DNA from 3 places in the Paenibacillus sp. FSL L8-0663 genome. Region 2 is predicted to be linked to each of the others. Evidence: predicted binding sites of a transcription regulator. Region 2 holds the regulator's gene; each other region holds the start of a gene.

Region 1 (3,286 bases), 800 kb from region 2:
CGCTTTTGTTCTGGAACTCTGCCTTCCCGAATCCGGGAGGAACGGCATTCCAATATTCTGTCTATGACGCCTCCGGTGCCGCAGGAGCACCTGGACGATTGTTGGCTGGTCCATTCGACGGGACTGCCGTACGGGATGAGACACAATGGACGACGGTACAGCTCCCAGAGCCGGTGACGGTTCAAGGTGACTTCTACATCGTATATACACAGTCTGCTGTAGGCACACAGTCGCCGGGTCTTGCTACAGATGAAAGCAGTCCCAATGCGCTTCGAAGTTGGCAAGGTGTAAGCGGCACATGGAGCCAATCACCTGAGGAGGAGGGTAACTACATGATCCGGGCTATCGTCAGATATCCGGTGAATGCTCCAACGATTACGACTCCTACGAAGGCTACCTATACGCAGGAAGAGACGATTACCGTAACAGGAACTTCTCCGGCAGAAGGAGCCGATATTCAGCTCTTTAACGGTAAGGAGCTGACTGGCACAACGAAGGTGAAGGATCGCCAGTTCAGTTTGTCGGTTGATCTTCAACCAGGTGCTAATCCGCTAAGTGTCCAAGCAGCGGTATACGGCAAAATAACGGATCGTTCCGAGCCGGTAGTTGTGACGCTTGACCAGACTAAACCGGGTCTGATCCTGACTTCACCTGATGAAGGGGCGCGTACAAACGCGGGTGTAGTCAGTGTAGTCGGTACTGTGTATGACGAGTTCCTCACCGAATTGACGATTAATGGTGAGCCCGCTGAATTTGGAAGTGACGGCAGCTTTAACAAGCGGTTGCTTATCAACGAAGGTGAAAATCAAATTACGGTGACGGCCAAGGATCTTGCCGAAAACGAAACAACCGTTACGCGCTCGGTGTATGTCGATACAGCTCTGCCGAAGCTTGAAAACATTAGTCCTGCTGAGGATGTGCGTATTACTCCAGGACAGTCGGTACGAGTATCCTTTGACAGTGCATCCGGTTTGGAGGCGTCCTTCCATGTGGAGCTGCCTTTCAACCTGTCCACTTTGGGTCGCAACGATATTCCATTAAATGAAACTTCGTCAGGCCACTATGAAGGTACTTATTTCACTTCATCTTCCCTGAACCTGGAAGGCGGAGTCATCGTGATCCGGGTAAGGGATGCAGCGGGAAATGAAGTGGAGACGGAGGCACCGGGAAGATTGTATGTAACCAATGGTGGAGGACAGAACCCTGATCCGAATCCACCTACATCCAATGAGAAGCCAGTAGCCATTATTCAGGCTAATGAATCCGCTAAGAAGAACAAAAATGTACAATTTAACGCCAAAGCTTCCCGTGATGTAGACGGTGAGATCGTCAGTTACAGCTGGAATTTTGGGGATGGTGATACGGCGGTCGGTTCCAAGGTGAAGCATAAATTCACCACAGCTGGAACGTATACCGTGGAGCTAACGGTGACGGATAATGACGGCGCAAGCGGTAAGACTGTGCATACGATCACGATCCGTTAACACCCAGTAGGAAATGGAATGCTTGTTTTAGAGTATCAATGAAGGCCCACAGCAAGCCACGGTTTATAGAGGCTGCTGTGGGCCATTTTTAATTGTCGAACCGTTCAGGAAGCGATACAATGAGTAGAACTCTATAAAGTGAATCGTTTCACAATAATATTTTAGCAGGAGAGGATCATATGATTCATTTGCAAAAAGAAAGCGGACGTATCCGTCTTGTACTGGATGCCTATTTTATGGGGGAAGATATCGTTGTACTCATTTCTGGCGGTGATCAGCCCCATTTGGGAACGATTACAGCAGGGGCCAGACTCGAGCCGATTCAAACTGTGCAATTGCAAAATCACAAGGAGTTTTATATTACCGAAGAAATTGCAGTTCGCTTACGAAAAGAGTTTGCGGGCAATTTTGCCATTTGCTGCGGGACACATTTGGACCATGCATCCAAGGACGAAATCCGAGTGCTGACAGATATGGCCATACAACTGGGAAAAGAGCTCATTGGAGAACTCAAGCAAGCACGCTAGTAGCAACCTTTTTAAGTGAACTCTCGAAAGAGCAGATTGCGATAGGGGTATTTACTAAAGGAATACTTAAAAAGCAATGCAAAGCCATCGTCCTCAATTTGTACGGATTTCAGCGCAGAGGATGGAATCAAACTACGGATCATGACATGAACTGCACGCTGGTCTTGTCTGTTGATCGCTTTGGCTAAGGCAGAAGCAAAACATGGATTACGTGCCAATTCGCGATACAGCGGAAAAACGGCTTTTGCGATGGCGCGATGAACTCTCGGCTCAAATGTAAACTGCACAGTCCCCGGTGGAATCGTTGTTCCATTCGTATAATAGAGCATCGGTGGCTGAGCTAAAAAGGAAATAAAGTAGCCGATGCCATTCGTGCCTAAGCCTTGTTTGGCGGCAAATGGAGCTACTGAGCAGAGAAGGGATTTCATCCGATCCAAATTCGCCTGAACGACAGCTCGTGACCATTGAACTGCAAACGCACGGCGAGTTGCTATAGCTTTGTAAAATGGCAGCATGGCAGTGGATATTATCCTAAGTGTGTTTGCATTTAAACGTTTGTGAGGCGAGCGCTTTCTGTGGGATGTTGCACGATATAGCATAGCTCCGACCTCCTTGGCAGGATGCTCTCATGGAGCACAATTGATCTGTAACAGGTAAAATACTGTATGCCCAGTTACCTCAAAAAGTGCTAATATCGCTATGTTTCTTCTTTTTAACGTTCTAATTTAAAAATTCGAAATAAGTACTGTCCTGATTTGTAAGATTGTGGTACCCTAGAACTTATATAATTGCTATTTTTCGTATTGGAGTTGAATTTAACAGATGAGTGATTTGTACAAGGAGCCTCGATCTTCCGATCCTTTTCAGGAGACGAACGATTATAACGCCCCATTTAACCCGCCCCCAGTAGTTCCACCTACCAATAGTAAAGCTGTTGCCTCGATGGTGCTCGGGATTTTATCTGTTGTCATTCCCTATATCGGGTTGATTATCGGAATTGTGGGTATTATTTTGTCCAGTCTTTCCCTGAAGGAAATTAACCGTCATGGCGAGCAAGGCAGAGGTATGGCCATTGCTGGACTGGTATGTAGTATTATCGGTACACTGATTTATACACTGATCATCATTTTTATAGTTATTGTTTTTATTGTAGCGGCCTCCAGTGGCGATCCGGATATTTTTTCAGACATTTAATGAATTGAAGAATGCTTGAGTCAGACAAACCATTCACGATTTGACTATTGGATGCTATGATAAAAGGAGTCCAATGAAGGA
Region 2 (3,286 bases):
ACCGCTATTATCTGCGGCAGGTACGTTAGGTTGTCCCTCCACTTTTTGAAAAGGAACCCATACCATTATATTTTCATTCTGTGCATTTTTCCCTTGAACCACCCAATATACCTGATCCCACACAGACTTCCATGTTTGAGTCGTGCTAACCAGACCACCTGATTGCTTGGCCTTAATGATAGCGGCATTTTTCTCAGCCACCTGGTCTTGAGTAACATAGGAATAATACCAGAAAATGCTGACCAGGATCAGTATCACGGCCAAAATGGCGACCGCTATCCATTTTTTCTTATTTTTCAAACCCGTGCTTCCTCTCTAAGGGGATGTGACACCTGAATTAGCGCGACAGCAGCCCTTCAAAGGCGGCTTGTGCCTCATGTTTGATACGTTCCTCGTCCATAGTCAGGCATTCGCCGTTTTTCACAACCTGACGACCGTCTACCCACACATGAGCCACGTCCTTGGCGCTTGCAGAGTATACCGCATGGGAAATAAGATCTGTACGCGGCAAGAAATGTGCCTGATTCAGATCCAACGCGATAAAGTCAGCCTTGTTGCCTGCTGCCAACGCTCCTACTTCTTTTAAACCAATCGACTTTGCACCGTATTCTGTTGCCAGACGCAGCGCTTCACTTGCAGGAACTGCCGTAGGGTCACCGGATACACCCTTGTGAATAAGTGCTGCCAGACGCATTTCCTCGAACATATCCAGGTTATTATTGCTGGCAGGACCATCCGTTCCGAGAGAAACCGTAACCCCTGCACGCAGCAATTCAGGCACTCTTGCCACACCACTTGCCAGCTTCAAGTTGCTGCCAGGATTGTGGGAAACCGCTACACCACGTTCTGCCAGTAAAGCTATTTCTTCGTCGTTCAAATGAACGCCATGGGCAACAAGCGAAGGACGGGAGAAAAAGCCAAGCTTATCCAAGTGTGCAACCGGACGCAAACCGTAGTCGCGTACGTTTTGCTCTACTTCGGCGATCGTCTCAGACATGTGCGTATGCAGTGGCAAGTCCAGATCATGCGCAGCTTGTACGAATTTTTCAATAAACGCAGGTGGACATGTATATGGCGCATGCGGTGACATCATCGTTGTAATACGGCCGTCTGCTTTACCGTGCCAGTTACGCGCAAAAGTCACGGCCTCTGCCAGCTTGATTCGCTGTTCTTCCTCCGAACATAGTCCAATTGCTCCACGCATCAGACTTGCACGAATACCTGACTCTTCAGCCACACGAGCCACCTCATCCATATGATCGTACATATCGAGGAAGGTTGTTGTTCCACCTTTCAGCATTTCCAGCACAGACAAGGACGTACCCCAGTACACGTCTGTAGATGTAAACTTGGCTTCCATAGGCCACATTTTTTCCTGAAGCCATACTTGAAGTGCCAAATCATCTCCATGCCCACGCAGTAGAGACATCGCCGCATGACCATGAGTATTGATCAGACCAGGTAAAAACAATAGCCCTTTACCATCGATCGCTTCCGTCTCTTCCTCACCCGCAGGCAAGGTTTCGCCAATATAAGTAATACGACTATCCTCCACAATCATAAAACCATGGACTACCCCTGCTTCTGGTCCATTTACGGCAAAAGATCCGTTTTTAATCATCCATTTATTCACTGTCATATTGTGCTTCTTCCTTTCCGTCCTCCAAATAATAAGCGAGGCTAAGCAAATCAGTTGTAAAGTCTGTGGCATGAATCCGAATGTTGGCTGGTGCCTTGAGAGTAGTCGGTGCAAAGTTCAGGATCGCTCCAATTCCGCTATCAATAAGCCTATCAGCCACGTGCTGTGCTTCAAAATCAGGTACGGTAATAATCCCGATTCGAATGTTTTTTTCTTTCACAGTCGCTTCCAGTTCATCCATCGGTTGCACGACCAATGTATTGATCTTGGTTCCTACCTTATCCGGAAACGCATCAAATACCGCCACAATCTTCATATTGTCTTTTAAATAAGCGTTATAATTCGAAAGGGCTTGCCCCAGATTACCCGCTCCGACCAATACTACATTAATTTGTTGGTCGATTTTCAGGATATGGCGTATTTTCTCAATGAGATAAGAAACATCATAACCGATACCCTTCCGACCAAAATCTCCAAAATAAGCAAGATCTTTACGGATTTGGGCCGGGTTCAAATCTAGCCTCTGTCCCAGCTCTTGAGAAGAGACCGTAGCCACCTCCCGTTTGTGCAGTGCATTCAGATAACGTAAATATACGGGTAACCTCCGTACGACAGCCTCTGAAATTTTATCTGATTTCATACTTGCTCCCCCTAATTGTAACGAACATACTTATGTCCGTCCGTTATGCCTCTGTCTCCGGGGCGGATTGGAGCCATTCGGCGATGCGGGGCACCATTTGCTCCGATGGCATATGCTCCATTTTTGGTCCCGGTAACGAGTACAAAAAGTGCTTTCCGTAATAGGATTCAATCACACGCGTATCATAAACGATAACGACCCCGTGGTCGTTCGCTGTACGTACCAACCGACCAAATCCCTGTTTGAAGCGAATGACCGCTTGCGGTACAGACAGCTTCATAAATGGATTCTTCTTCTGCTGCTGGAGCAGTTCGCTTTTTGCCTCCAGCAGCGGGTGATTCGGCGGTTGAAACGGCAAGCGAACAATGGCTAGACAAGTCAGAGCCTTCCCCGGAATATCGACGCCTTCCCAGAAACTGCTGGTCCCCAGCAATACAGAAGCTTTCGCTTCCTGAAACCGGCGGGTTAGCTTGCTGCGACTTCCACTGTCCACACCTTGTCCCAGCACAGTAATTTCGCTGGATGCTAAGGCCTCTTTGAGCGGCTCATACACTTGCCGGAGCATCCGATAGGACGTAAACAGAACGAGCATTCTCCCACGTGTCGCCTGAGCAGTCGCTCCTAGAGAGCTAACGAGCATATCTACAAAATGCGCATCTCCTACACTGCCCTTCACACTTGGGAAATCCCGTGGAATAACCAGCAACACCTGATCCCTGTAATTAAAGGGTGACGGGAGCTGCGAAGTCATCAGCCGCTCTTGATCTGCGGCCTCCTGTAAGCCGAGCTGATCGATCATGTACTGAAACGACTTATCTACCGACAAGGTAGCAGAAGTCAGAATAATGCTTCTTTTTTTGTCAAAAAACATTTCTTTCAACTGGCGGCTCACATCGACGGGTACCGCATAAAATTGCAATGATTTACTACGGAATTGCCCGCTTGCCTCGAGCCAGTATACGGTTGTTTCATCATCGAGTCGGATAAAAAAGCGCAAATTTTCTCGA
Region 3 (3,286 bases), 150 kb from region 2:
GGTTCCGAAGTTACATCGTTCGCAGTAATTACGGACAAAAACCTGGGCGACACGAAGTACCCACTGGCTGACTATGAGTTGACTCCTGATGTGGCAATTATTGACCCAGTGTTTGTATATTCGCTGCCTAAAACAGCTGTAGCGGACACAGGTATGGACGTTCTGACACATGCTATCGAGGCTTACGTGTCCGTAATGGCTAATGACTACACAGATGGTCTGGCAATTAAAGCCATTCAATTGGTATTCCAATACCTAGAACAATCGGCTCTGACCGGTGATAAGCTGGCTCGTGAAAAAATGCATAATGCTTCCACACTTGCTGGTATGGCGTTTGCTAATGCATTCTTGGGCATTAACCACAGTCTTGCACATAAATGGGGTGGACAATACCATACAGCGCATGGCCGCACGAATGCCATTTTGATGCCGCACGTTATTCGTTATAATGCGAAAAAACCGACAAAATTTGCTTCGTTCCCTAAATATTCGCACTTTGTTGCGGATGAGCGTTATGCAGAAATCGCGCGCATACTGGGACTGCCTGCACGCACCACCGAAGAAGGGGTTAACAGCTTGATCGAAGCGATCCGTAAAATGAACAAAACACTCGGTATCGAGGAATCGTTCCAACAAATCGGTTTCGATGCGAAAGATTTCGAATCACGTGTAGATTATCTGGCTGACCGCGCATTTGAAGATCAATGTACAACTGCGAATCCTAAGTTGCCACTGGTTACTGAGTTGGCTGATGTCTATCGCAATGCCTTCTACGGACGTTTTGACCAATAATATAATAGGTAAGAAGAGGCTTGTGAAAAAGCATTTTCTCGTTCAATACCGATGCAGGCTCTCTATATAGAGGGCCTGTTGGTTTGGGAAGGGAGGTGAACGGCAAGGCTAAGGATATAGGTGCGAAGCTAGGGAAAATAAAGTGACAAAAATCACTCATATTGTGATTTTTGTCACATACTACACTCTATCATTATTCTACAATAAGGGTGTAAGAAAGGTCCCGACACTGAGCGTAAGGCATCGGTGAACAGGCCGGGCTCAAGAAATAGCTTTATCGTGAAAAAAATCACAAGTCCGGAAGACCAAACAATTTGGAGGGATTTACATGTCGGTGATTGAGAGAGAATTACAAGAGCAACAATCTGGCTGGAGAGGTTTTAAAAAAGGCAAATGGACTAAAGAAGTCAACGTCAACGATTTTATTGAAACCAATATCTTACCTTATGTTGGCAATGAAGAATTTTTGGTTGGTCCTACGGCCAACACAACTGCATTGTGGGATATTGTATCCGATCTTACCAAAAAAGAGTTGGCAAACGGCGGCGTGCTTGATGTAGACGTGAATACGCCATCCACTATTATTTCACATAAACCGGGTTATCTAGACCGGGATAAAGAGCAAATTGTCGGTGTACAAACAGATGCTCCATTCAGACGTTCTTTACAGCCGTTTGGCGGAATTCGAATGATGATCGACGCTTGCAAAGCCTATGGTTTTGAAGTGCCAGAAAGTATCATTGATATCTTCACTCATATTCGTAAAACTCACAACCAAGGTGTATTTGACGCTTATACAGATGAAATGAGAGCGGCTCGTAAAGCTGGTATCATTACTGGTCTGCCAGATGCATACGGCCGTGGTCGTATTATCGGTGACTATCGTCGTGTAGCTTTATACGGTGCAGACTTCTTGATCCAAGATAAAAAGCTGCAACTGAAAAGCCTTGAAGTTGATTCCATGGAAGAAGACGTAATTCGTCTGCGTGAGGAAATTTCCGAGCAAATTCGTGCTTTGAATGAACTGAAACAAATGGCTGCTGAGCACGGTTTTGATATTTCAAAACCTGCTAACAATGCGAAAGAAGCTTTCCAATGGGTATATTTTGGATATCTTGCAGCAATCAAAGAACAAAATGGTGCAGCAATGTCCTTAGGACGTGTATCTTCCTTCCTTGATATTTACTCTCAACGTGATATGGAAGAGGGTACAATGACAGAAGAACAAGCTCAAGAACTGGTCGATCATTTTGTTATGAAATTGCGTATTGTTAAGTTCTTGCGCACACCTGACTATAATGAACTGTTCAGTGGAGATCCAACTTGGGTTACTGAGTCCATTGGTGGTATGTCCGTAACTGGAGAAACTCGGGTAACTAAAAACAGCTTCCGTTTCCTGCACACCCTCTACAATCTGGGACCTGCACCGGAACCGAACCTGACTGTACTGTGGTCGGAAAAATTGCCTGAAGGCTTCAAAAAATATTGTGCGAAAGTTTCTATTGAAACTAGCTCCATTCAGTACGAGAATGACGATCTGATGCGTCCGATTTATGGAGACGACTACGGTATTGCTTGTTGTGTATCGGCAATGAAAATCGGTAAACAAATGCAATTCTTTGGTGCTCGTGCTAACTTGGCTAAAGCTCTGCTGTATGCAATTAACGGTGGTAAAGATGAAAAATCTGGCGTCCAAGTAGGGCCTGAATTCCCAGCCATTACAGGTGAAGTTCTGGATTATGAAGAAGTGTTGAGTCGCTTCAAACCTATGATGGAATGGTTGGCCAAACTGTATATGAACACTTTGAATGTTATTCACTACATGCATGATAAATATAGCTACGAACGCATTGAAATGGCGTTGCATGATCGTGATATTCTCCGCACCATGGCTTGTGGTATTGCGGGTCTGTCAGTTGCTACCGACTCCTTGAGTGCCATTAAATTTGCAAAAGTTAAACCAATCCGTAACGAAAAAGGGATTGCTGTTGACTTTGAAATTGAAGGCGAATACCCTTGCTACGGTAACAACGATGACCGTGTAGATAACATCGCTGTGGAACTGGTAGAGAGCTTCATGAGCATGATTCGCAAGCATAAAGCTTATCGTAATGCGCTTCCTACTCAATCTGTACTGACTATTACTTCTAACGTGGTGTATGGTAAGAAAACAGGTACAACACCGGATGGACGTAAAGCAGGCGAACCGTTTGCACCAGGGGCAAACCCAATGCACGGCCGTGATAAAAAAGGTGCTTTGGCATCTCTGAGTTCCGTAGCCAAATTGCCTTATGAACACAGTCTGGATGGTATCTCGAACACCTTCTCTATCGTGCCTAAAGCACTGGGTAAAGAAGAAGAAACACGCAAAACAAACCTTGTTTCGATGATGGATGGCTATTTTGGAAGCCACGCACATCATCTGAATGTCAATGTGTTTGCTCGCGAACAACTGTTGGATGCAATGGAACACCCAGAAAACTATCCACAGCTG

Evidence for each region. Region 2 encodes Rex, which represses fermentation and respiration genes when NADH is low (regulators of the CRP and FNR family bind a similar motif). Its sites were predicted from a motif close to TTGTGAAATATTTCACAA; they were not measured.
Region 1: the regulator Rex is predicted to act here: its motif matches at 1,621-1,638, upstream of lpdD (prenylated flavin chaperone LpdD).
Region 3: the regulator Rex is predicted to act here: its motif matches at 1,070-1,087, upstream of pflB (formate C-acetyltransferase).

What each region holds. Positions count from the first base shown of each region.
Region 1 is NZ_JBBOYM010000001.1:4,104,575-4,107,860, reverse strand. It holds gene MKY75_RS18060 (S8 family serine peptidase) at 1-1,484, shown strand, start outside; gene lpdD (prenylated flavin chaperone LpdD) at 1,664-2,011, shown strand; gene MKY75_RS18050 (hypothetical protein) at 2,023-2,610, opposite strand; gene MKY75_RS18045 (DUF4190 domain-containing protein) at 2,834-3,205, shown strand.
Region 2 is NZ_JBBOYM010000001.1:3,305,665-3,308,950, forward strand. It holds gene MKY75_RS14220 (cell wall elongation regulator TseB-like domain-containing protein) at 1-300, opposite strand, end outside; gene MKY75_RS14225 (amidohydrolase) at 338-1,639, opposite strand; gene MKY75_RS14230 (redox-sensing transcriptional repressor Rex) at 1,626-2,279, opposite strand; gene dinG (ATP-dependent DNA helicase DinG) at 2,323-3,286, opposite strand, start outside.
Region 3 is NZ_JBBOYM010000001.1:3,460,354-3,463,639, reverse strand. It holds gene adhE (bifunctional acetaldehyde-CoA/alcohol dehydrogenase) at 1-792, shown strand, start outside; gene pflB (formate C-acetyltransferase) at 1,121-3,286, shown strand, end outside.